DNA from 3 places in the Rhodovulum sp. MB263 genome. Region 1 is predicted to be linked to each of the others. Evidence: riboswitches for the same ligand, from Rfam matches in the RefSeq annotation. Region 1 holds a riboswitch; each other region holds the start of a gene.
What was found. A riboswitch is a leader RNA that binds a small molecule or an ion and turns the genes downstream of it on or off. The one in region 1 is predicted to bind cobalamin.
Positions count from the first base shown of each region.

Region 1 (6,794 bases):
GATCATGAAGAAGACAAGCAGCAGGAAGACCACGTCGATCATCGGCGTGAGGCTCGGGCGGCGTGGCGGCCGGGGCGTGTCGAAGCTGAACATCAGCCCGCCTCCGCCGCAAGGAACAGCCGGGTCGCGAGGTCTTCCATGTCGGCGCGGGCGCTGTCGGCCACGGATTCGAACCAGCTGAGCGAGACCGCCGCCGGGATTGCCACCGCCATGCCGGCGGCCGTGGTCAGAAGCGCCTCCCAGATGCCGCCCGCCAGATCGGCCGGGTCGGCCGCCGAGCCCGCCGCTTGCAGCGCCTGGAACGCATCGATCATGCCCAGAACCGTGCCGAGAAGACCCAGAAGCGGCGCGATCACCGCGATCAGTTCCAGTGCCCGAAGCCCCGCGCGCGCCTCGACCAGCAGGCGCCGGGCGACGCGGGTGGTTTCCTCGCGCGCCTTCGCCTCGGGCAGGCCCAGCGCCAGCGCCCCAATGGCCGCGCGGACCAGCCGGGCGCGCAGTCCGACCCGGCCCGCAAGCGCGTCGGCCGCCGCCTCGCGCGCCCCCTCCTGCCAGAGCCGCACGGCGCGTTCGGCCCGGGCGCCCGCGAAGGCGCCCATCCGCGCGAGGCCCCAGAGCTTCCAGAGGATCAGGCTGAGCGTCGCGACCGACAGGCCCGCGATGGCCCACATCGCCGCGCCGCCGGTGTGAAGGAAGGACAGGATCGGGTCGATCATGCGGCGGGCTCCTCGGCCGGACAGGAATTGGGGGTCATCGCACCACCTCGAGCGGCTGGAAGACCGGGCCGTCGGGGGTCTCGGCCAGATAGGCGCGCAGCCCGAAGACCTCGGCCAGATTGGCCTCGCTCAGTACCGCGCGGGGCGGGCCGTCGGCCACCAGACGGCCGCGATGCATTAGCAGAAGCCGGGTGCAGAACCGGACCGCCAGCCCCAGATCGTGGAGCGAGACCATCACGAGGCGGCCTTCGGCGGCGAGGCGCGCGAACAGCGCCATGGTGGTGAACTGATGCGCCGGGTCGAGCCCGGCAATGGGTTCGTCGGCCATCAGGATCGGCGCCTCCTGCGCCAGCGCCCGGGCGATCAGCACCCGCGCCTGTTCGCCCCCAGACAGCTCGGTCGCGCAGCGCGTGGCGAAACCGCCAAGTTCGAGGCGGGCCATCGCGGCGTCAACGGCGGCACGGTCGGCGGGTCCGGGACGCTGGCCCGGCCCCAGATGCGGCGTGCGGCCAAGCGCGACCAGGGTCTCGACGCTGACCGGCCAGGCGATCTCGCGCGTTTGCGGCAGCCAGGCAGCGGTGCGGGCACGCTCGGGCGCGGGGAGGCGCGCGAGGCTCGATGTGCCCTTGTGCGGCAGAAGGCCGAGGGCTGCGCGCATCAATGTGGTCTTGCCCGCGCCATTGGGACCGACAAGGCCCACGCAGTCGCCCGGTGACAGCCGCGCGGTGACATCGTCGACCACAGGGCAGGCGCCGCGCCGGACGGTCAGATGCGAAAGCTCAAGCTCGGTCATGCGCCCGCCTCCGCCCGGGTGCGGTAGATCAGCCGGATGAACAGCGGCGCCCCGATCAGCGCGGTCACGACGCCCAGCTTGAGATCGCGGTCGGGCAGCACCAGCCGCACGCCGATATCGGCGGCCAGCAGAAGGGCCGCGCCGCCCAGCGCCGAGGCCGCCAGCAGCCGCCCGGGCCGGGCGCCCACCAGCGGGCGCAGCAGATGCGGCACGATCAGACCGACAAAGCCGATGGCGCCCGCGACCGCCACCCCCGCGCCCACCGAGGCCGCGACACCCAGGACCAGCGCGAGGCGCATCCGCCCGAGCCGGATGCCCAGCGCCGCCGCCGCATCCTCGCCCAGCGTCAGGGCATCGAGCCCGCGGCCGAGCCCGGCCAGCATCAACCAGCCCAGAAGCGTCAGCGGCAGCGCCAGCCAGACATGGGTGAAGGACCGGTCGGCCAGCGAACCCATCAGCCAGAAGACGATATCGGCCGTGGCGTAAGGATTGGGCGAGAGGTTCAGCACCAGTTGCGTCAGCGCGCCCGCCAGCGCCGAAAGGGCGATGCCCGCGAGGATCAGCGTGAAGGCCCCACCGCGCGGTCCGGCCAGAAGCAGCAGCAGCGAGACGGCGATCAGCGCGCCGGTCAGCGCCGAGGCCGGCAGCGCCAGCACATGCGCCGAGGCGAGCCCCGTTTGCAGCGCCAGCACCGCGCCCAGCGCGGCACTCGACGAGACGCCGATCAGACCGGGCTCGGCCAGCGGGTTGCGCATGTAGCCCTGAAGGGCCGCACCCGAGAGCCCGAGGCTCGCACCCACCAGCACGGCAAGGATCGCGCGTGGCAGCCGGATCTCGCGCATGACCAGCACCGCCGCCTCACCGCGCCCGGCCAGCAGCGCCGAGAGGCTGTCGCCGACCGACAACCCGGCCGGACCGATCAGCAGCGACAGCCCGAAAAGCGCCGCCACCAGCAGCGCAAGCGCCCAGAAGAGCCCCTGCCCCCTCATGCGCGCGCTCCGTCCTGGTCGGCCGGTCTTGTCTCCGGATCGTCCATCGCCCTGCCCTTCCCTGCCCTTGCGGGCGGTCCGGGGCGCGGCGGGATCGGGCCAGCTCCCCGGACGGTGATCTGTCTCACCGCTGCGGGCTGGCCGCTCCGGGGCGCGCCCCGCGCCCGGAAAGGGTGATCGTCGCTCCGGCAGGTCTCCTGGCTTGCGGGTCCTTGCTTGGCTGGCCTTCCCGGGCCCTGGCCCAGTGGCATCTGTCAGCCGCGCTCTCCGCCTACAGTTGCGGGGGCAGCCGCGGAGTTGCCCCTGAGAGGGCGCACCGCGTTCCCTTTTATCCGGCCTTCCCGGCCGGAACCGAAGTCGCTCCTGCCTAGCCCATCGGCGCGCATTGTCAAAGCCCTTTGAGCGGGCTCAGCCCTCGCCCGCCAGCCCCTTCAGGATCGGACAATCGGGACGCTGATCGCCCGCACAGGCCGAGACCAGCTCGGCCAAGGTGGCGCGCATCGCCTGCAACTCGGCGATCTTGGCCTCGATCTGCGCCAGATGGACGCGGGCGATCTGCTTCACATTGGCGCTGGCGCGCTCCTTGTCGGTGTAAAGCGCCAGAAGCGCCCGGCATTCCTCGATCGAGAAGCCGAGCGACCGGGCCCGGCCCAGAAAGGTCAGGTTGTGCCGGTCGGTTTCCGAGAAATGCCGGTAGCCATTGTCGCCCCGGGCCGGACGGATCAGACCGATCTCCTCGTAATAGCGGATGGTCTTGGCCGGCAGCCCGGTGACCTTCGAGATGTCGCCGATATTCATGACCCGGCCTCCAGCGGGCCGAGCCCGCGCAGCCGAAGCGCGTTCGACAGCACGAAGAGGCTCGAGCAGGCCATCGCGCCCGCGGCCAGCATCGGCGACAGGAGAAGGCCGTTCAGCGGATAGAGCACGCCTGCCGCCACCGGGATCAGCGCGACGTTATAGGCGAAGGCCCAGAACAGGTTCTGGCGGATATTGGCCAGAGTCCGGCGGCTGACATGGAGCGCATTGACCACGCCCTGCGGATCGCCCGACATCAGCACCACGTCGCCCGCCTCGATGGCGACATCGGTGCCGGTGCCGATGGCAAGCCCCACATCGGCCGCGGCCAGTGCGGGCGCGTCATTCAGCCCGTCGCCGACGAAGGCGACCGGGCCCTCGGCGCGAAGCCCCTCCAGCGCCTCGACCTTGCCGCCGGGCAGAACGCCCGCCACGACATGGTCGATGCCAAGCTCGGCCGCGACGGCGCGCGCGGTCGGCTCGGTATCGCCGGTGATCAGCGCGGTCGCGACCCCCATCCGGTGGAGCCCCGCGATCGCCGCGCGCGCCGAGGGCTTGATCGGGTCGGCCAGCGCCAGCACGCCCGCCGCCCCTCCGTCGATGGCCACGAAAACGGGCGTCGCCCCCGTGGCGGCCAGCGTCGCGGCCTCGGCCTCGAGGGGCCCGAGCGCGATGCCCTCGCGCGCCATCAGCCGTTCGGCGCCCACCAGGACGTCACGGCCGCCGATCCGTCCCCGGACGCCGAAACCGGGCAACGCCTCGACCCCTTCGGCCTCGGGATGATCTGGCGCGGCGGCCAGGATGGCGCGGGCAAGCGGATGCTCCGAGCGGGCCTCGAGCGCGGCGGCAGCGGCCAGGACATCGTCCCTTTCAAAGCCGTCGGCCAGCCGGATACCGGTCAGTTCGGGATGGCCCTCGGTCAGGGTGCCGGTCTTGTCGAAGGCGACCGTCGCGACGCCCGACAGGCTTTGCAGCGCATCGCCCTTGCGGAAGAGAACCCCCATTTCGGCAGCGCGGCCCGTGCCCACCATCACCGAGGTCGGCGTGGCCAGCCCCATGGCGCAGGGACAGGCGACGATCAGCACCGAGACGCCCGCGACCAGCGCAAGCCCCAGCGCCGGGTCGGGACCGACAATCAGCCAGAGCGCCACGGTCAGCGCCGCGACGACGAGGACGGCGGGAACGAAGATGCCGGTGATCCGGTCGGCCAGCGCCTGCACCGGCAGCTTGGCGCCCTGCGCCGTCTCGACCATCGCCACGATCTGGGCCAGCGCGGTATCGCGGCCGACCCGGGTGGCGCGGAATCTCAGCGCGGAGGCGCCATTGACGGTGCCGCCCGTGACTGCGTCGCCGGGCGCCTTGTCGACCGGCATCGGCTCGCCGGTCAGCATCGATTCGTCGACCGGGCCCTGGCCCTCGACGATCTCGCCATCGGTCGGGATGCGCTCGCCGGGCCGGATCTCGATCAGATCGCCGGGCGCGAGTTGCTCGACGGGCCGTTCCTCGAGGCCATTTTCGGTCACCACCCGGGCGCTGCGCGGCTGCAGGCCCAGAAGATGCCGGATCGCCTCGCCGGTGCGGCCGCGGGCGCGGGCCTCGAGGCTGCGGCCGATCAGGATCAGGGTGACGATGACCGCGGCGGCCTCGAAATAGATATGCGCCGTGCCTTCGGGCAGCAGGCCGGGGGCGAAGGTTGCAAGGGTCGAATAGGCCCAGGCGGCGGCGGTGCCGAGCGCGACCAGAGCATTCATGTCGGGCGCGCCCTTCAGCAGGAGCGGCACGCCCTTGACGAAGAAGGCGCGGCCGGGACCGGCGAGGATCGCGGTGGTCAGCAGGAAGGAGACGATGCGCAGACCGGTCTCGGAGACGATCCCGGCGAGCGCCTCGCGGGCACCGGGCGCCACATGTCCGCCCATTTCCAGCAGCACGACCGGCAGCGCCAGAAGTCCCGCGGTCCAGGCCCGGCGGGCAAGCCCACGGGCCTCGGCGGCCTGGGCTGCGCCGGGCTCGGGCCGGTCCTCGGCACCCAGCGGGCGGGACGGATAGCCGACCTCGGTCACCGCTCGGGCGAGCGCGGCGGCGTCGTCCAGCCCTTCGGCGACGGTGACGCGGGCCTCACCGCTCGCAAGGTTCATCGCCGCCCCGAGCACACCGGGCTGGGCCATGAGCGTCCGCTCGATCCGGCCGGTGCAGGAGGCACAGGTGGCACCCTCGACCGCCAGCGCGATCTCGGTCTGGCCCACGCCGAAGCCCACGCCCTCGACGGCCCCGATCAGCGGCGCGACCGGGCCCGAATGCTCGATCTCGGCCGAGCCGGTGGCAAGATTGACCCGGGCGGCACCGACATCGGGCAGCTCGGTCAGGGCGCGCTCGACCCGACGCACGCAGCCCGCGCAATGCAGCCCTTCGAGTTTCAGTCTGGTTGTGGTCATTGCGGTCATGGCAGCCTCCTTCACGGCGAACGCCTTACCGAGATAGGACTTCCAGTCGCTGGAAGGTCAACCCCCTGCCGCCCCCAGTGGCCGCAGAAACCGCAGGCCCGCCATCCCGCGCGAATTTTCGACGAAAATTCGGGGCCGGAACCGGGCTATCGGGGCAGGAAGGCCCCCTGCCGTCCCACGATATAGCCGTGGATCCGCCGACCGGCCGCGCTGAGCGCGGTGTCGCTGCGATGGACCAGGAACCATTGCCGCACCAAGGGCAGCGAGGGCGCGTCGAGTTCGACCAGGCGCCCGTCGTTCAGTTCGCCGGCCACCGTATGGCGCGAGATCAGCGCGATCCCGAGCCCCGCCATCACCGCCTGCTTGATGGTTTCGTTGCTTTCCAGTTCGACCACCCGTTGCGGCCGCCCCTTGCCCAACCGCTCGATCAGGCGCTCCATCAGAATCCGGGTGCCCGACTCTGGCTCGCGCGCGAGGAACGTCTCGGCCAGCACCCGCTCGGCCGCGATCCTCTCATGTCCGGCCAGAGGATGATCGGGCGGCGCGATCAGCACATGCGGATGCGGGCCAAGCACCGTCGCATGAACCGCGGGCAGCCGGGGCGGCCGCCCCATGATCGCGATATCGACGCTCGCCGCCTGCAAGGCCGTCACCACCATCTCGCGCGAGCCCACGCGCAGGATCACGTCGATCTCGGCAAAGGCGCGGTGCAGTTCGGCCACCAGGCGCGGCGCGAAATATTTGGCAGTGGCGACCACGCCCAGCGTGACCATCCCCTCCATTCCGTCATTGAGCGCGCGGACATGATCGACGCAGGCCTCGAGCGCGGTCTCGATGGCGCGCGCCCCCACCAGGGCAGCCTCGCCCTGCAGCGTGAGGCGCGCCACCCCCTGCGGCCCGCGATCGACCAGCCGCGCACCGAAATTCTCTTCGAGCTGGCGCAGCTGGGTATGGACGGCCGGGGTCGTCAGGTGAATGGACTCGGCCGCCGCGGTCAACGTGCCGTGCTCGGCTACGGCGCGCAACGCCCTGAGTTGCTTGAAGGTTATGGCCTCGGGTC
Region 1 covers NZ_CP020384.1:1,344,275-1,351,068, reverse strand. Annotated here, with positions in the region: gene B5V46_RS06480 (biopolymer transporter ExbD) at 1-93, opposite strand, end outside; gene B5V46_RS06475 (MotA/TolQ/ExbB proton channel family protein) at 93-716, opposite strand; gene B5V46_RS06470 (ABC transporter ATP-binding protein) at 751-1,509, opposite strand; gene B5V46_RS06465 (iron ABC transporter permease) at 1,506-2,498, opposite strand; cobalamin riboswitch at 2,668-2,869, opposite strand; gene cueR (Cu(I)-responsive transcriptional regulator) at 2,907-3,296, opposite strand; gene B5V46_RS06455 (heavy metal translocating P-type ATPase) at 3,293-5,734, opposite strand; gene B5V46_RS06450 (LysR family transcriptional regulator) at 5,881-6,794, opposite strand, start outside.

Region 2 (6,794 bases), 960 kb from region 1:
ACGGCATGCATCTCGGCCTCGTCGTCGATGCGAGGGGACAGCGGTTCCGCGACGAGGGCTCGGATGTCGGATCGGCCCGCTATTCGGTCTGGGGCCGGGCGCTGGCCGGGCGCGCCGATCCGCGCGCCTGGCTGATCCTCGATGCCGACGGCGCGGCCAGGCTGCCGCCCCTGCCTTACCCGCCGCTCAGCGCCGGAAACCCGGCCGATCTGGCAAGGCTTTGCGGCATCGACCCCACGGGGCTTGCCGCGACGCTGGAGGCGCTCGCCGCGCATCTCGACCGCGGCGCCCCGCTCGAACCGCCCCGGAGCCGCCCCGAAGGCCTGCCCTTCCCGGCGCCCCTCCGCCCGCCCCTCGCGGCGATCCCGCTGCTGCCGGGGCTTGCCTTCACCCGCCACGGGGTCGCTGTCGACGGCACCGCCCGGGTGCGGCTCGAGGACGGCGGCAGCGCGCATCGGGTCTTTGCCGCGGGCGCCGCGATGGCGGGCGGGCTGCTGGGCCAGGGCTATCTCTCGGGCAGTGCGCTGGCAATTGGCGGGGTCTTCGGCCGGATCGCCGGGGCGGGCGCGGCCAGCATCGCGGGCCCCGACGCCCGCCAGGCCGGGCCCGGCGCCGTCCCGTCCCTCCCGGCGGCGGACCCCGCCCCCCCCCTCTCACAGCCTGCCTCCGCGGCCTCCGGGCCCTGGCAGGAGGCCGCCCGCGCGCTGAACATCTGCAATAGCTGCGGTTTCTGCACCGGGCTTTGCGCGGTCTTTCCGGCGGCCCAGCTCCGTCCGGCCCTCGCGGCAGGCGATCTGCGCCACCTGGCGCATCTTTGCCATGACTGCCGCTCCTGCCATTACGACTGCCAATATGCCCCGCCCCATGCGCTGGCGGTGAACCTGCCCGCGGCCCTGGCCGAGGCGCGCGCAGCCGATTACGCCGCCGGCCTGCCCGCGCGCCTGCCCGGGGCGATCTTCCTGCTCTGCCTTCTCGGCCTGCCGCTGCTGGCCCTTCTGGCGATCCCGCCCGAGAGGCTCTTTGCCACCGGCACCGCGCCCGGCGCCTTTTACGAGGTGATCCCGCATTGGCTCATGGCCGGAGGCGCGGGGCTGGCTTTCGGCGGCGCGGCGCTGGTGCTGGCGATCCGGCTCGGACGGTTCTGGCATCAGACCAGAGGCCCCGCCGCGCGGCCGGGCATCCGCCCTTTGGCCCGGGGGCTTGGCGCGGCGCTGCGGCTTACCAATCTCGGCGCGGATCGCGGCTGCGACGGGCCGCGGGGCCCGACCGGCCCGGCGCGGCGGATCTTCCATCACCTGCTGGCGGGCGGCTTCGTGCTGACCGGGCTGGCGACGCTGGCCGGGGCCCTGCTTCACGCCCGGGGCGAGATCGCGCCCTATCCGCTGGCCTCGGCCCCGGTCGGGCTGGGCACGCTGGGCGGTCTCGCCATGCTTGCCGGGCTTGCCGGGCTTGCGGGACTGTCGCATCGGCGCATCCGGGCCGACCGCCGCCCTGCCTCGGCCCGGATGGAGACCGCCGACCGCGACCTGAGACGCGCCCTGGGCATTGTCGCGGGCTCGGGCCTCGCGCTGCTGGCCCTGCGCGACGGGCCGGCGATGGGGCTGATGCTGGCGCTCCATCTCGGGTCGGTCCTGGGGCTCGCGCTGGCGCTGCCCTTCGGCAAGCTCTCGCACGGGGCCTATCGCGGCCTCGCCCTGATCCGCCATGACGCCGAACGCGCGGCCCGGCCAAGGCCCCGTCGCTGAGACCCGTTACCGAACCCTGCCCCCCAGGCATCGTCCCCAAGCATCGCGCTTGACAAGCGCGCTCCCGGAAGGGCATGAACCGCCGCGCTGGTGCCCGTCATCGGACGGGTGAAAAGGGAATGCGCCAGAGGCCGGGTTCGATGCATCGGGCCTTCAAGCGCAGCCGCCCCCGCGACCGTGACCGGAGAGGCCGCCCGCATGCCACTGACCCGAACGGGCCGGGAAGGCAGGGCCGCCGCCGAAGGCCCCTGCCTTCGAGATCCGCAAGCCGGGAGACCTGCCAGCGCAGACGACGTGAACCGGACGGGGTGTTCCGGTGTCGGGTCCGGCTTCGGCTCTGCCCGCTCCCGCCCTTGTCCTCCGACCCGTGGGGCCCGACGATGAGTGTTTCCGTTTCCTTCCGCCGCTCCTTCCGCGACCGGAGCCGCCCGGCATGAGCGCGCCCGAGGCCCCTGCGGTCGAGCTTCTGGTCTGCACCACCTGCAAGCGCCGCCAGCCCGCCGATCCCGATGCCCCCCGCCCGGGCAGCCTGCTTCACGAGGCCGTCCGGGCTCATGGCCTGCCCGAAGGCGTGCGCCTTGTGCCCGTCGAATGCCTCTCGGCCTGTGCCTCGGGTTGCACCGTCGCGCTGCGGGGACCGGGCCGCTGGACATATGTCTATGGCAATTTCGACGAGACGACCGGCGCGCCCATCATCGCCGAGGGCGCCCGCGCCTATCGCGACGCCGCCGACGGGCTCGTGCCCTGGCGCGAGCGCCCCGAGCATTTCCGCAAGAACTGCATTGCCCGTATCCCGCCCATGGAGGCCCTGAAATGACCGATCTCGCCAAACTTCCCGTCACCGTCGTCACCGGCTTTCTCGGCTCGGGCAAGACCACGCTGATCCGCCACCTGATGCAGAATGCGGGCGGCCGCCGCCTGGCCGTCCTGGTCAATGAATTCGGCGATGTCGGCGTCGATGGCGAGATCCTGAAGGGCTGCGCCCTGCCCGACTGCCCGGCCGAGAACGTGGTCGAGCTTGCCAATGGCTGCATCTGCTGCACCGTCGCCGACGAGTTCATCCCGACGATGGAGGCGCTTTTGCAGCTCGAGCCGCGCCCCGACCATATCCTGATCGAGACCTCGGGGCTGGCCCTGCCGAAACCTCTGCTGAAGGCGTTCGACTGGCCCGCGATCCGCTCGCGCATCACCGTCGACGGGGTGATCGCGGTGGCCGATGCCGAGGCCGTGGCCGCGGGCCGCTTCGCGCCGAATGTCGCCGCCGTCGATGCCCAGCGCGCCGCCGATGACAGCCTCGATCACGAGACGCCGCTGTCCGAGGTCTTCGAGGACCAGATCGCCTGCGCCGATATCGTGCTGCTGACCAAGCCCGATCTCGCCGGCCCCGAGGGGCTGGCCGCCGCCCGCGCCGTGATCGAGGCCGAGGCGCCGCGCAAGCTGCCCGTGGTCGAGGTGACCGAGGGCGCGGTCGATCCGCGCGTGATCCTGGGACTTGGCGCGGCCGCCGAGGACGATCTCGACGCCCGGCCCAGCCATCATGACAGCGGCGCCGAGCATGACCATGACGAATTCGAAAGCGTGGTGATCGATCTGCCCGAACAGGACGACCCCGAGGCGCTCTCGGCCCGGATCGAGGCGCTGGCGCGCACGCAGAACATCCTGCGGGTCAAGGGCCATGTCGCGGTCGCGGGCAAGCCGATGCGGCTTCTGGTGCAGGCGGTGGGCGCGCGGGTGCGCCATCAGTTCGACCGGCCCTGGGGGCCGGACGAGACCCGCGCCACCCGGCTTGTCGTGATCGCCGAGCATGACGATATCGACGAAGGCGCGATCCGCGCGGCTCTGAGCGCCTGAGGCCGCCCCCATGCATGTCGTTTTCCGCGAAAGCCACGGGCTCGAGGAAACCGCCGTTCCGACGGATCTGGGTCAGGACCCGGCCGATCTGGCGGTGCTGTCCTTTTCCGACAGCGATCTCGGGGCCTTCGCGGCGGGCTGGCATCGCGGCGGCGGCCCCGAAGGCCGGATGCCCACCCTCAGGCTGGCCAATCTCGCGGCCCTGATCCATCCGCTCTCGGTCGATACCTATGCCGAGCGCACGCTTTCGGGGGCGAAGGGCATCCTGATCCGGCTGATCGGCGGGCGCGCCTATTGGGAGTACGGGCTGACCCAGATCGGCGCGCTGGCCCGCGCGCATGGCATCGCGCTGGCCGTGCTGCCCGCCGACGGGCGCCCCGATCCGCGGCTCGACGCGGCCTCGACCCTGCCGGTCTCGACACTCAGGCGCCTGTCCGAGCTCTGCGACGAGGGCGGTGCGGTCGCGGCGCAGGCGGCGCTGGCGCAACTGGCTCTGGCCGCGGGGCTTTACGCCGCGCCCGTGATCGGCACCAAGACCGTGCCCGAAATGGGCGCCTGGAGCCCCGAGGGCGGCGCCGTGCCCGCGCCCGACCTGTCGCCGGTGGATGCCCCCCGGATCGTCCTGACCTTCTACCGCGCCTATGTCACCGCCGCCGATCTCGGTCCCGTCGAGGCGCTTTTCGATGCGTTCCGGGCGCGCGGCTGCGCCGTCACCGGCCTCTTCGTGCCGTCCCTGAAGGCGCCCGAGGCGGCGCGCTGGCTGGCGGACCATCTGCGCGCGCTGAACCCCGCCGCCATCGTCAATGCCACCGCCTTTTCCGGCAAGGGCGAGGACGGGACCTCGCCGCTCGATGCCCCGGGCGTGCCGGTCTTTCAGGTGGCGCTGTCTTCCGCCCCCGAAACCGCCTGGGCCGAGGCCGAGCGCGGGCTGTCTCCGGCCGATCTTGCCATGCATGTGGTCCTGCCCGAGGTCGATGGCCGGATTTTCGCGGGCGTTGCGTCCTTCAAGGAGGCGGGCACGCGCGACCCCGGCCTGCAGTTCGCCCGCATCGCCCACCGCGCCCATCCGGGCCGGATCGCGGCCATCGCCGACCGCGTCTTGGCCTGGACCGGCCTTGCCCGCACATCGCTGGCGAACCGCCGCCCGGCGCTGGTTCTCTCGACCTATCCCGGACGGCCCTGGCAGATGGCCCATGCCGTCGGGCTCGATGCGCTGGCCTCGGCCGAGGCGGTGCTGGAGGATCTGACCCGCGCCGGTCTGCCGGGCGCCCCGGCCGGGGATCTTGCGGGCGATCCGGCGAAAGATCTGGCTGAAAACCTGGCGGGGGCCCTCGGCCGCGAGACCCTGAGCTGGCCGCTTGCAGATTACCAGACCGCGTTGGCCGCCCTGCCCGCCGCCTTGCGCGACGCCCTGTCGGACGCCTGGGGCGCGCCCGGGGCCGATCCGGCCTGCCGCGACGGCGCCTTTCATTTCGCGGCCACCCGGCGCGGCGCGGCGCTGGTCGCGCTCCAGCCCGAGCGCGGCACGCCCGAGAGCCGCGAGGGCGATTATCACGACCTGTCGCGGGTACCCCGCCATGGCTATGTCGCCTTCTATCTCTGGCTGCGCCGGGCCATGGGCTGCGACGCGCTGATCCATATCGGCGCGCATGGCACGCTGGAATGGCTGCCCGGCAAGGCGGTCGCGCTGTCCGAGGCCTGCTGGCCCGAGGCGCTGATCGGCGATCTGCCGGTGATCTATCCCTTCATCGTCAACGATCCCGGCGAGGCGGCGCAGGCCAAGCGCCGGATCGGCGCGGTGACGCTGGGCCATCTGCCGCCGCCGCAGCGCCAGGCCGGCAGTTCCGAACGGCTGGCCCGGCTCGAGACGCTGCTCGACGAGTTCTCCAATGCCGACGGGCTCGACCCGCGCCGCCGCGACCGGCTGATGGCCGATATCCGCGCCGAGGCACAGGCCCTCGGCGTCGAGGCCGATCTGGGACTGGAACCGGGGCTCTCACCCGCCGAGGCCATCACCCGCATCGACCGCTTCGTCTGCGACGTCAAGGAAAGCCAGTTCGGCGACGGGCTGCATGTCTTCGGCCGCCCGCCGGAAATACAGCCGGAAACACAGCCCGAGGCCGCCTCCGGCTTCGACACCGGCGCCTCTGTCGCGGCCGAGAGCGCCGCCCTTCTCGGCGCGCTGCAGGGCGCCCCGGTCGCCCCCGGCCCCTCGGGCTCGCCCTGGCGGGGGCGGCGCGACGTGCTGCCGACGGGGCGCAACCTCTTCACCACCGATCCGCGCGCGGTGCCGACGCGCTCGGCCCATGCCCAGGGCGTGCGGCTCGCCGAGGATCTGGTGCGCCGCCACCTGCAGGATCATGGCGACTGGCCCCGGCAGCTGGTCGTCGATCTCTGGGGCTCGGCCACCATGCGCACGGCGGGCGAGGATTTCGCCATGGCGCTGCACCTGCTGGGCGTGAAGCCGGTCTGGGACGAGGGCACCGAGCGCGTCTCGGGCATCGAGGTGCTGCCCGTCGCCATGCTCGAGCGGCCGCGGCTCGACGTGACCTTGCGTGTCTCGGGGCTGTTCCGCGATGTCTTCCCCGCGCTCTCGGCCCTGTACCAGCAGGCCATCCGCGCGCTGTCCCGGCGCGACGAGGCCCCCGACTGGAACCCATATGCAGGCCGCCCCGAGACCCCGCGCGTCTACGGCCCCGCGCCGGGGATCTACGGGCTCGGCATGGAGACGCCAGAACCCACCGAGGCCGGGCGGCAGGCGGCGGGGGCCGCCTGGCTCGCCGCCAGTGCCTGGGCGCTGGACGGGGCCGAGGCGCGACGCGACGCCGAGGGCATCCGCGACCGGGTCGCCGGGGCCGAGGCCTTCGTCCATGCCCAGGACCTGCCCGAGACCGACCTTCTGCTGGCGGCCGATTATGCCCGGCACGAGGCGGGCTTTGCCGCGGCGCAGGGTGTCACCGGGGGCCGCGCCGCGCTCTACCATCTGGACAATACCGATCCCGCACGGCCCCGCACCCGGACCCTGAGCGAAGAGATCGCCCGCGTCGTCCGCGCCCGGGCCACCCACCCGGCCTGGCTTGCCGGCATGCAGCGTCACGGCTTTCGCGGCGCGGCCGAGATCGCTGCGACGCTCGACCACATGGCGGCCTTCGCCCGTCTGGCGGGGGTCGTGCCCGACCACCTTTTCGATCTCTATTT
Region 2 covers NZ_CP020384.1:2,300,331-2,307,124, forward strand. Annotated here, with positions in the region: gene tcuA (FAD-dependent tricarballylate dehydrogenase TcuA) at 1-1,745, shown strand, start outside; cobalamin riboswitch at 1,817-2,045, shown strand; gene B5V46_RS10735 (DUF1636 domain-containing protein) at 2,179-2,562, shown strand; gene cobW (cobalamin biosynthesis protein CobW) at 2,559-3,596, shown strand; gene cobN (cobaltochelatase subunit CobN) at 3,607-6,794, shown strand, end outside.
Region 2: it holds a riboswitch for cobalamin, as region 1 does, so the genes downstream of both, B5V46_RS10735 (DUF1636 domain-containing protein) here and B5V46_RS06465 (iron ABC transporter permease) in region 1, are expected to answer to the same signal.

Region 3 (6,794 bases), on a different replicon from region 1:
TCAGGGACCAGCCCTTCAGCATCAGGTAGCAGGACAGGAAGGCGCAGACACCCCCGACCAGCGCCGAGACCCACATCGCGTTGGTCATGTAGCCATAGGCGAAAGGCTCCAGAAGCGCGGTCATTCCCGCGTCTCCGCCTTGCGGGTGCGCTCGCCATATTGCACCAGCGGGCGCTCGTCATCGGTGAAGATCGAGACCTGCCGGCTGTCGTCATCCTCGTGCAGATCGGGCCCGCCCAGGGTGAAATGGCGCAGAACCCCGCCGAAGGCCGCCTCGAGATTGGGGCGGGTGAAGGTGGTCTCGGTCGGACCATGGGCCAGCACCGTGCCCTTCACCAGGATCGTGCGGTCGCAGAATTCGGGCACCGAGCCCAGATTATGGGTCGAGACCAGCATCACCCGGCCCTCGTCCTTCAGCGCGCGCAAAAGCGCGATGATCTGGTCCTCGGTCTTCACGTCGACGCCTGTGAAGGGCTCGTCGAGCAGGATCACCTGCCCGTCCTGGGCCAGCGCGCGGGCCAGGAAGACGCGCTTCTTCTGGCCCCCCGACAGCTCGCCGATCTGGCGGTGGCGGAACTCGAGCATCCCCACCCGGCCGAGCGCGGCATCGACAGCGGCGCGGTCTGCCGTCGCGGGCCGGCGCAGAAAGCCCATATGGCCGTAACGGCCCATCATCACCACATCCTCGACCAGAACCGGGAAGGACCAGTCCACCTCCTCGGATTGCGGCACATAGGAGACGAGGTTGCGGCGCAGCGCCTCCTTCACGCCGAGGCCCAGCAGGCGGATATCGCCCTGCGCCACCGGCACGAAGCCCATGATCGCCTTGAACAGCGTGGATTTCCCTGCGCCATTGACCCCGACAAGGGCGGTGACGGTGCCGCGCGGGATCCGGAACGAGGCGTTTCGCAGCGCGGTATGGCCGTTGCGGTAGGTGACGGTCACCCCGCGCGCCTCGATGCCGCCCGCGGTGTCTGCGGCGTCGGGATTCGCGGCATCTGGCGGCGGCGCCCCGTCCGTCTTCAGCTCATCCTTCATGCCGTCCCTCCTCCCGGAAAGACCCCGCCGGATGTCGCGCCCCGGCAGGGCCGTCTGCCCCACCGGGCGTCAGTTCGCGGTTGCACTCAGCCCGTCCGCCACGGTCTGCGACGTGACCCTCAGCAGATCGAGATAACTCGGCACCGGTCCGCCCGGTTCCGACAGGCTGTCGACATAGAGCACCCCGCCATATCTGGCGCCGGTCTCGCGCGCGACCTGTTCGGCCGGGGCGGTGTTGACGGTGCTTTCGCAGAAGACCACCGGAACATCGTTCTGCCTGACCCCGTCGATCACCGCGCGCACCTGTTGCGGCGTGCCCATCCGATCAGCATTCATCGGCCAGAGATACAGCTCCTTCAGCCCGAAATCCCGCGCCAGGTAACTGAACGCGCCCTCGCAGGTGACCAGCCAGCGCTGCGCCTCGGGAATGGTCGCGATCTCGGCCTTCAGCGGCTCGAGCGTGGCGCGCAGCGCGTCCTTGTAAGCGGTGGCATTCCGGACATAGGTCGCGGCATTGGCGGGGTCGTGCTCGGCAAAGGCGTCGAGGATATTGTCGACATAGACAAGCGCCGTCTCGAGCCCCATCCAGGCATGCGGGTTCGGCTTGCCCCGATAGGCGCCCTCGGCGATCGGGATCGGGTCGATGCCCTCGCTCAGCGTGACCGAGGGCACGTCGCCGAGATGGTCCAGGAACTGCTGGAACCACAGCTCGAGATTCAGGCCGTTCGACAGGATCAGGTCGGCATCCTGCGCCCGGAGGATGTCGCGCGGCGTCGGCTCATAGCCGTGGATCTCGGCCCCCGGCTTGGTGATCGAGACCACATCGGCCGCATCGCCTGCCACATGCCGGGCCATGTCGGCCAGGACCGTGAAGGTCGTCACCACCTTCATCCGGTCTGCATCCGCAAGTGCGGCGCCCGCCATCAGCCCGGCCGTAGCCGCCACCCCGATCAGGCCTGTCATCTTCAGGCTCATGGACCGTCCTTTCCAGGGTTCGGGCAATCGCCCTGCACGGGCCGCCCAGTTGCAAGAGAGTCGCAGATACAGATAGCAGCCCCATGGCTTGTTGCAAGTTATTTGCAATTGCAGCCCGCAACCGGAGGCCTGCCACCCCCTGCCTGCCTTCCCGGCCGCCCGGGTCCGGCGGCCCTGCCTGTCGTCAAGCCGGATGACCTTGCCACGCGTTCATGCTATGGCATCGCTTCAGCCCGACCGGCCCGCTCCGGTGTCGGGCACAGGACATCACCGACGGAGCGGACGCCCCATGACCAAAGCCAGCCCCGAGTCCTTGCTCGACATCTGTCGGCGGCACGGTCTTCGCATCACCGGGCAACGCCGGGTCATCCTCGAGGTGCTGGATGCGGCCGGGGATCATCCCGATGTCGAAGAGCTGCATCGCAGGGTCGCCGCCATCGAGCCGGGGATCAACATCGCCACCGTCTACCGGACGATGAACAAGCTTGCCGAGAAGGGGCTGATCGAACGCCACATGTTCGAGGACGGACGCCTGCGCTACGAACCGGCCCCCGAACAGCATCACGACCATTTCATCAATCTCGAGACCGGCGAGGTGGTCGAATTCAGATCCGACGAGATCGAGCGGCTGCAGGAAGAGATCGCCCGCAAGCACGGTTTCGAGATCGTCAGCCACAAGCTGGAACTCTATGTCAGGCCGCGCAAACCGCGCTGACCGGGCCGGGTCAGGTGCGGAACCTGCAGCGCCCTCATCATTGTCATGAAAACTTCTGAAAGCCCGGCGCATTGACAGTCGCGCGCCGCTCTCGCATCTCTGGCGCGGTTCAGGTGCCGGATCGATGTCCGGTGAAAAGGGAATCCGGGACGGCCCGTCGGCCGGAGCCGGAACTGCCCCCGCAACTGTAGGCGGACAGCCTGCCCGACAATGCCACTGGCCGCGCGCGCCGGGAAGGCCGGGCAAGGCGCTCATCCGCGAGTCAGGAAACCTGCCTGGACCGATCACCTGTTCCGGCCGCGTGGGGCGTGCCGGGAGCGGCCTTCCGCAAAGGTGACACCGCCGCTCCGCGACGCCGGTCGCGGGGTTTCGTTTCCAGTTCCGGCGCGCGCCGAGCGCGGGCCGTTCGAAAGGCATGTCACGATGACGACCGAAGATACCTCCTCCCTCCGCCCTGCGCTTCCTCGGGCAGATCATGTCGGCTCGCTGTTGCGCCCGCAGGCGATTGCCGGGGCCAGGATGCAGGGCCTGAAAGGCGCCGAGCTCTGCGCCGTCGAGGACCGCGAGATCCCCGACATGGTTGCGATGCAGAAGGCCGCCGGTCTCAAGGTCTTCACCGATGGCGAGGCCCGCCGCCAGTTCTGGCATTACGATTTCATGGGGATGCTGACCGGGCTGGACATGAAGCCCTCGACCCGCAGCCTGCCGTTTCAGACAAAGCACAAGACCCCGCCCATCGAGGCGCATCTGACCGGGCCGCTGGATTTCCCCGCCGATCACCCGATGCTGCGGCATTTCACCTATGTCAGGGATCTGGTGGCGCCGGGCGAGGGCATCGCCAAGATCTCGATCCCGGGGCCCTCGGCCTGCCATTACCGGATGGTTCCCGAGAATATCGAGCACAAGCCCTATCTGGATCAGGAGCTGATGTTCCATGACATCGCCGCGACCTACCGCAAGGCGGTCAGGGCCTTCTACGATGTCGGTTGCCGCTATCTGCAGCTCGACGACATCTTCTTCGCCTATCTCGGCGACGAGACCCAGCGCGAGGAGCGCCGCGCCATGGGCCAGGATCCCGACGCGCTGATCCGCAAATATGCCTGGATGCTGGAAGAGGCGATCAAGGATCGCCCGGCCGACATGGTGATCGGGATGCATATGTGCCGCGGCAATTTCCGCTCCTCGCATGTGGCCGAGGGCGGCTATCACGTCGCGGCCGACGCGATCTTCAACGGCACCTCGGTCGATATCTACCTGATGGAATACGACACCGGGCGGGCCGGCGGGCTCGAGCCGCTGGCCGCGCTGCCGAAGGGCCGCAAGCGGGTCATGCCCGGCTTCATCACCACCAAGACCGGCAAGCTGGAATCGCTGGACTGGATCAGGGCGAAATATGACGAGGTGTCGAAATATGTCGATATCGGCCAGCTCGGCGTCGCACCCCAATGCGGTTTCGCCTCGACCGAGCATGGCAACGAGATCACCGAGGACGACCAGAAGCGCAAGCTGGAATTGGTCGTGAAGAGCGCCGAGGCGATCTGGGGCGAAACCTGACGCAAAGGGGACGGGGCGGGGCGCCCGGAACGGAGGCAGGCCCGTCTTGTCTCCTGCGGGCGCCCTTTCGCCGGGATCTGCCGCAGAGGGTCCCGACCGGCCGGGGATGCGCCGCTCTCCGGCCGGGCGCCAGACCTCCAAGGCAGACGCCGACAAGGCCTGGATTCGGAAGGCCGTCGCTCCGCCCGGCGCCTGGATCGCGAACAGGCCCCTCGCGCCGAGAACATGCGCCGATGCCACCTTTCGCGACATGTCTCCGATGTCTTTCCGCCCCTCCCCCGGTGTCGCCCGGCGGCCGGGTCCGGGGCGCGGGGCCTGCGCCCATTCGCCCGGCGGTGCGGCTTACCGTCCGTCGCCGATCAGCCCCAGACGCTGCGGATCGGTCACGGTGACATGGCGCCGGCGGCTGGCCACGATGCCCGCCTTTTCCCAGGCGCTCAGCAGGCGGCTGACGCTGTGCAGCGTCGTGCCGGTCATGTCCGAGATGTCCTGCCGCGTCACCGGAAAGGCGATCTCGATCCCCGCCTCCACCTCGCGGCCCGACTGCGCGATCAGCCGCAACAGCGCCCCCGCCACGCGCTGCTGCACCTGTTGCGTGGCCATCTCGATCAGCCGCGCATTCATCTCGCCGACGCGGGTGCCGACGGTCCTGTAGCCCTCTTCGGCGAAGCCGTCATAGCGGGCCGTGAAACCGTCCCAGAGGCTCATCGGCCAGGACAGCGTCAGACAGTCCCGCGCGCAGATCGCCGTGGCGGGATAGCTCTCGCGCCGGAGCGCCCGGGCAATCCCGAAAAGCTGCCCCGACGGGATATGGAGCGCGGTCACCGCCGTGCCTTCGGCGGTGATGCGCATGACCCGGATCACGCCGTCCAGAAGCAGATGGAAACGCTCTGCCGGGTGGCCCTCGCGGAACACGGCCGCGCCCTCGTCAAAACGCCGGGCGGTGGCCAGATCGAGGATCTCGCGGATCTGTCCCCGGTCGAGCCGCCGGAACGGGCCGACATCCTGCAACAGGCTTTCATCCAGTTTTGCGACCATGAACCGGCCCCGAATTTGTCGAAACGCAATGAGGTCTGGCCCGCGACAGCGCAAAAGGGAAGGCATGAAAACGCATATGACGGCGAAAGGAGGCTTCCCCTGCGACATCTGCTGTCCCCCCTGTTGCGGCAGCCCCATCGCCCGTGCCGCATCGGCGCTCTCCCGGAAGGGGACAAGGCCCGGCCGCGGCGACATTGCGGGGCGGCCTTTCGTACCCGGGAACGGGCCGGATGCCCCGGAACTCGACGAGAGGCTGCCCACTCGCCGGACGACTGGCGGCGGCACGGGCCCCGGGCCGCGCGGTACCGGCCCGGCTATCCCCGGTGCGAACATCCCCGGCGCCAGGCGCGCGCCGCCCCTCGCAAGCGGCATGGCGGTGCCGCCCCGGATCGGCCTGGCCGGGACGCAACAGCCTGCCGGGACGGCCGGGCCCTTCGGGGAACTCCCGGCGCGGATGCCTTGACAGCGGCGACGAGGTCTTCGCAGGGCCGCAAATCCGGGCAGAGCCCCGCCCAATCCGGAAAGGAACCATCATGACCAGACTGTCGCGGCTTGCCCTGTTTTCCTACGGCTTCCGGCCGTTCTTCCTGTTGGCTGCGCTGTTCGCGGCGGCGGTCATCCCGCTCTGGCTGGCGGTCTGGGCCGGGCATGCCGCGATTGCCGGCCCCTTCGGCCCGCGCGACTGGCATATCCACGAGATGCTGTTCGGCTATGTGCCCGCGGTCCTGACGGGCTTTCTGTTCACCGCCATCCCGAACTGGACCGGACGGATGCCCCGACGCGGCCTGCCGCTGGTGGCGCTGAGCGGGCTGTGGCTGCTGGCACGACTGGCCGTCGCGGGGGTGATCGCCCTGCCCGCCTGGGCGGTGATGGCGCTCGACCTGTCCTTCCTGCTGGCGGTGGCGGCAATCGCCCTGATCGAGATCGTCGCGGGACGGAACTGGCGCAACCTCGCGGTGATCGTGCCGGTCGGGCTGATGGCCGCCGCCAATGCGACCTTCCATGTCGAGGCGATGACGCGGGGCGCGGCCGATATCGGCATTCGCGCGGGCTTTGCCTGCACCCTTTTCCTGATCCTGCTGATCGGCGGGCGGATCGTGCCGAGCTTCACCCGGAACTGGCTGAGCCGGCAGGGGCCGGGCGCCCTGCCCGCGCCCTTCGGCCGGTTCGACCGGCTGGCGCTTCTGGCAAGCGCCGCGGTGTTGACCCTGTGGTCCTTCGCGCCGGGCCTGCCCGGCCTGTCCGCCGCCTTTGCCGGGCTGGCGGGTCTGCATCTGGTGCGGCTGGCGCGCTGGCGGGGCTGGCGCTGTGGGCGGGCACCGATCCTCTGGACCCTGCATATCGCCTATCTGTTCCTGCCGCTGGGATTTGCCGCGCTGGCGCTGGGGGCGCCGGTGGCCGGGCTGCACCTGCTGGGCATCGGCGCGATCGGGGGGATGACGCTGGCCGTCATGATGCGGGCCTCGATGGGCCA
Region 3 covers NZ_CP020385.1:21,663-28,456, reverse strand. Annotated here, with positions in the region: gene B5V46_RS18285 (metal ABC transporter permease) at 1-124, opposite strand, end outside; gene B5V46_RS18280 (manganese/iron ABC transporter ATP-binding protein) at 121-1,038, opposite strand; gene B5V46_RS18275 (metal ABC transporter substrate-binding protein) at 1,108-2,013, opposite strand; gene B5V46_RS18270 (Fur family transcriptional regulator) at 2,303-2,728, shown strand; cobalamin riboswitch at 2,823-3,022, shown strand; gene B5V46_RS18265 (5-methyltetrahydropteroyltriglutamate--homocysteine S-methyltransferase) at 3,152-4,282, shown strand; gene B5V46_RS18260 (Crp/Fnr family transcriptional regulator) at 4,625-5,320, opposite strand; gene B5V46_RS18255 (NnrS family protein) at 5,854-6,794, shown strand, end outside.
Region 3: it holds a riboswitch for cobalamin, as region 1 does, so the genes downstream of both, B5V46_RS18265 (5-methyltetrahydropteroyltriglutamate--homocysteine S-methyltransferase) here and B5V46_RS06465 (iron ABC transporter permease) in region 1, are expected to answer to the same signal.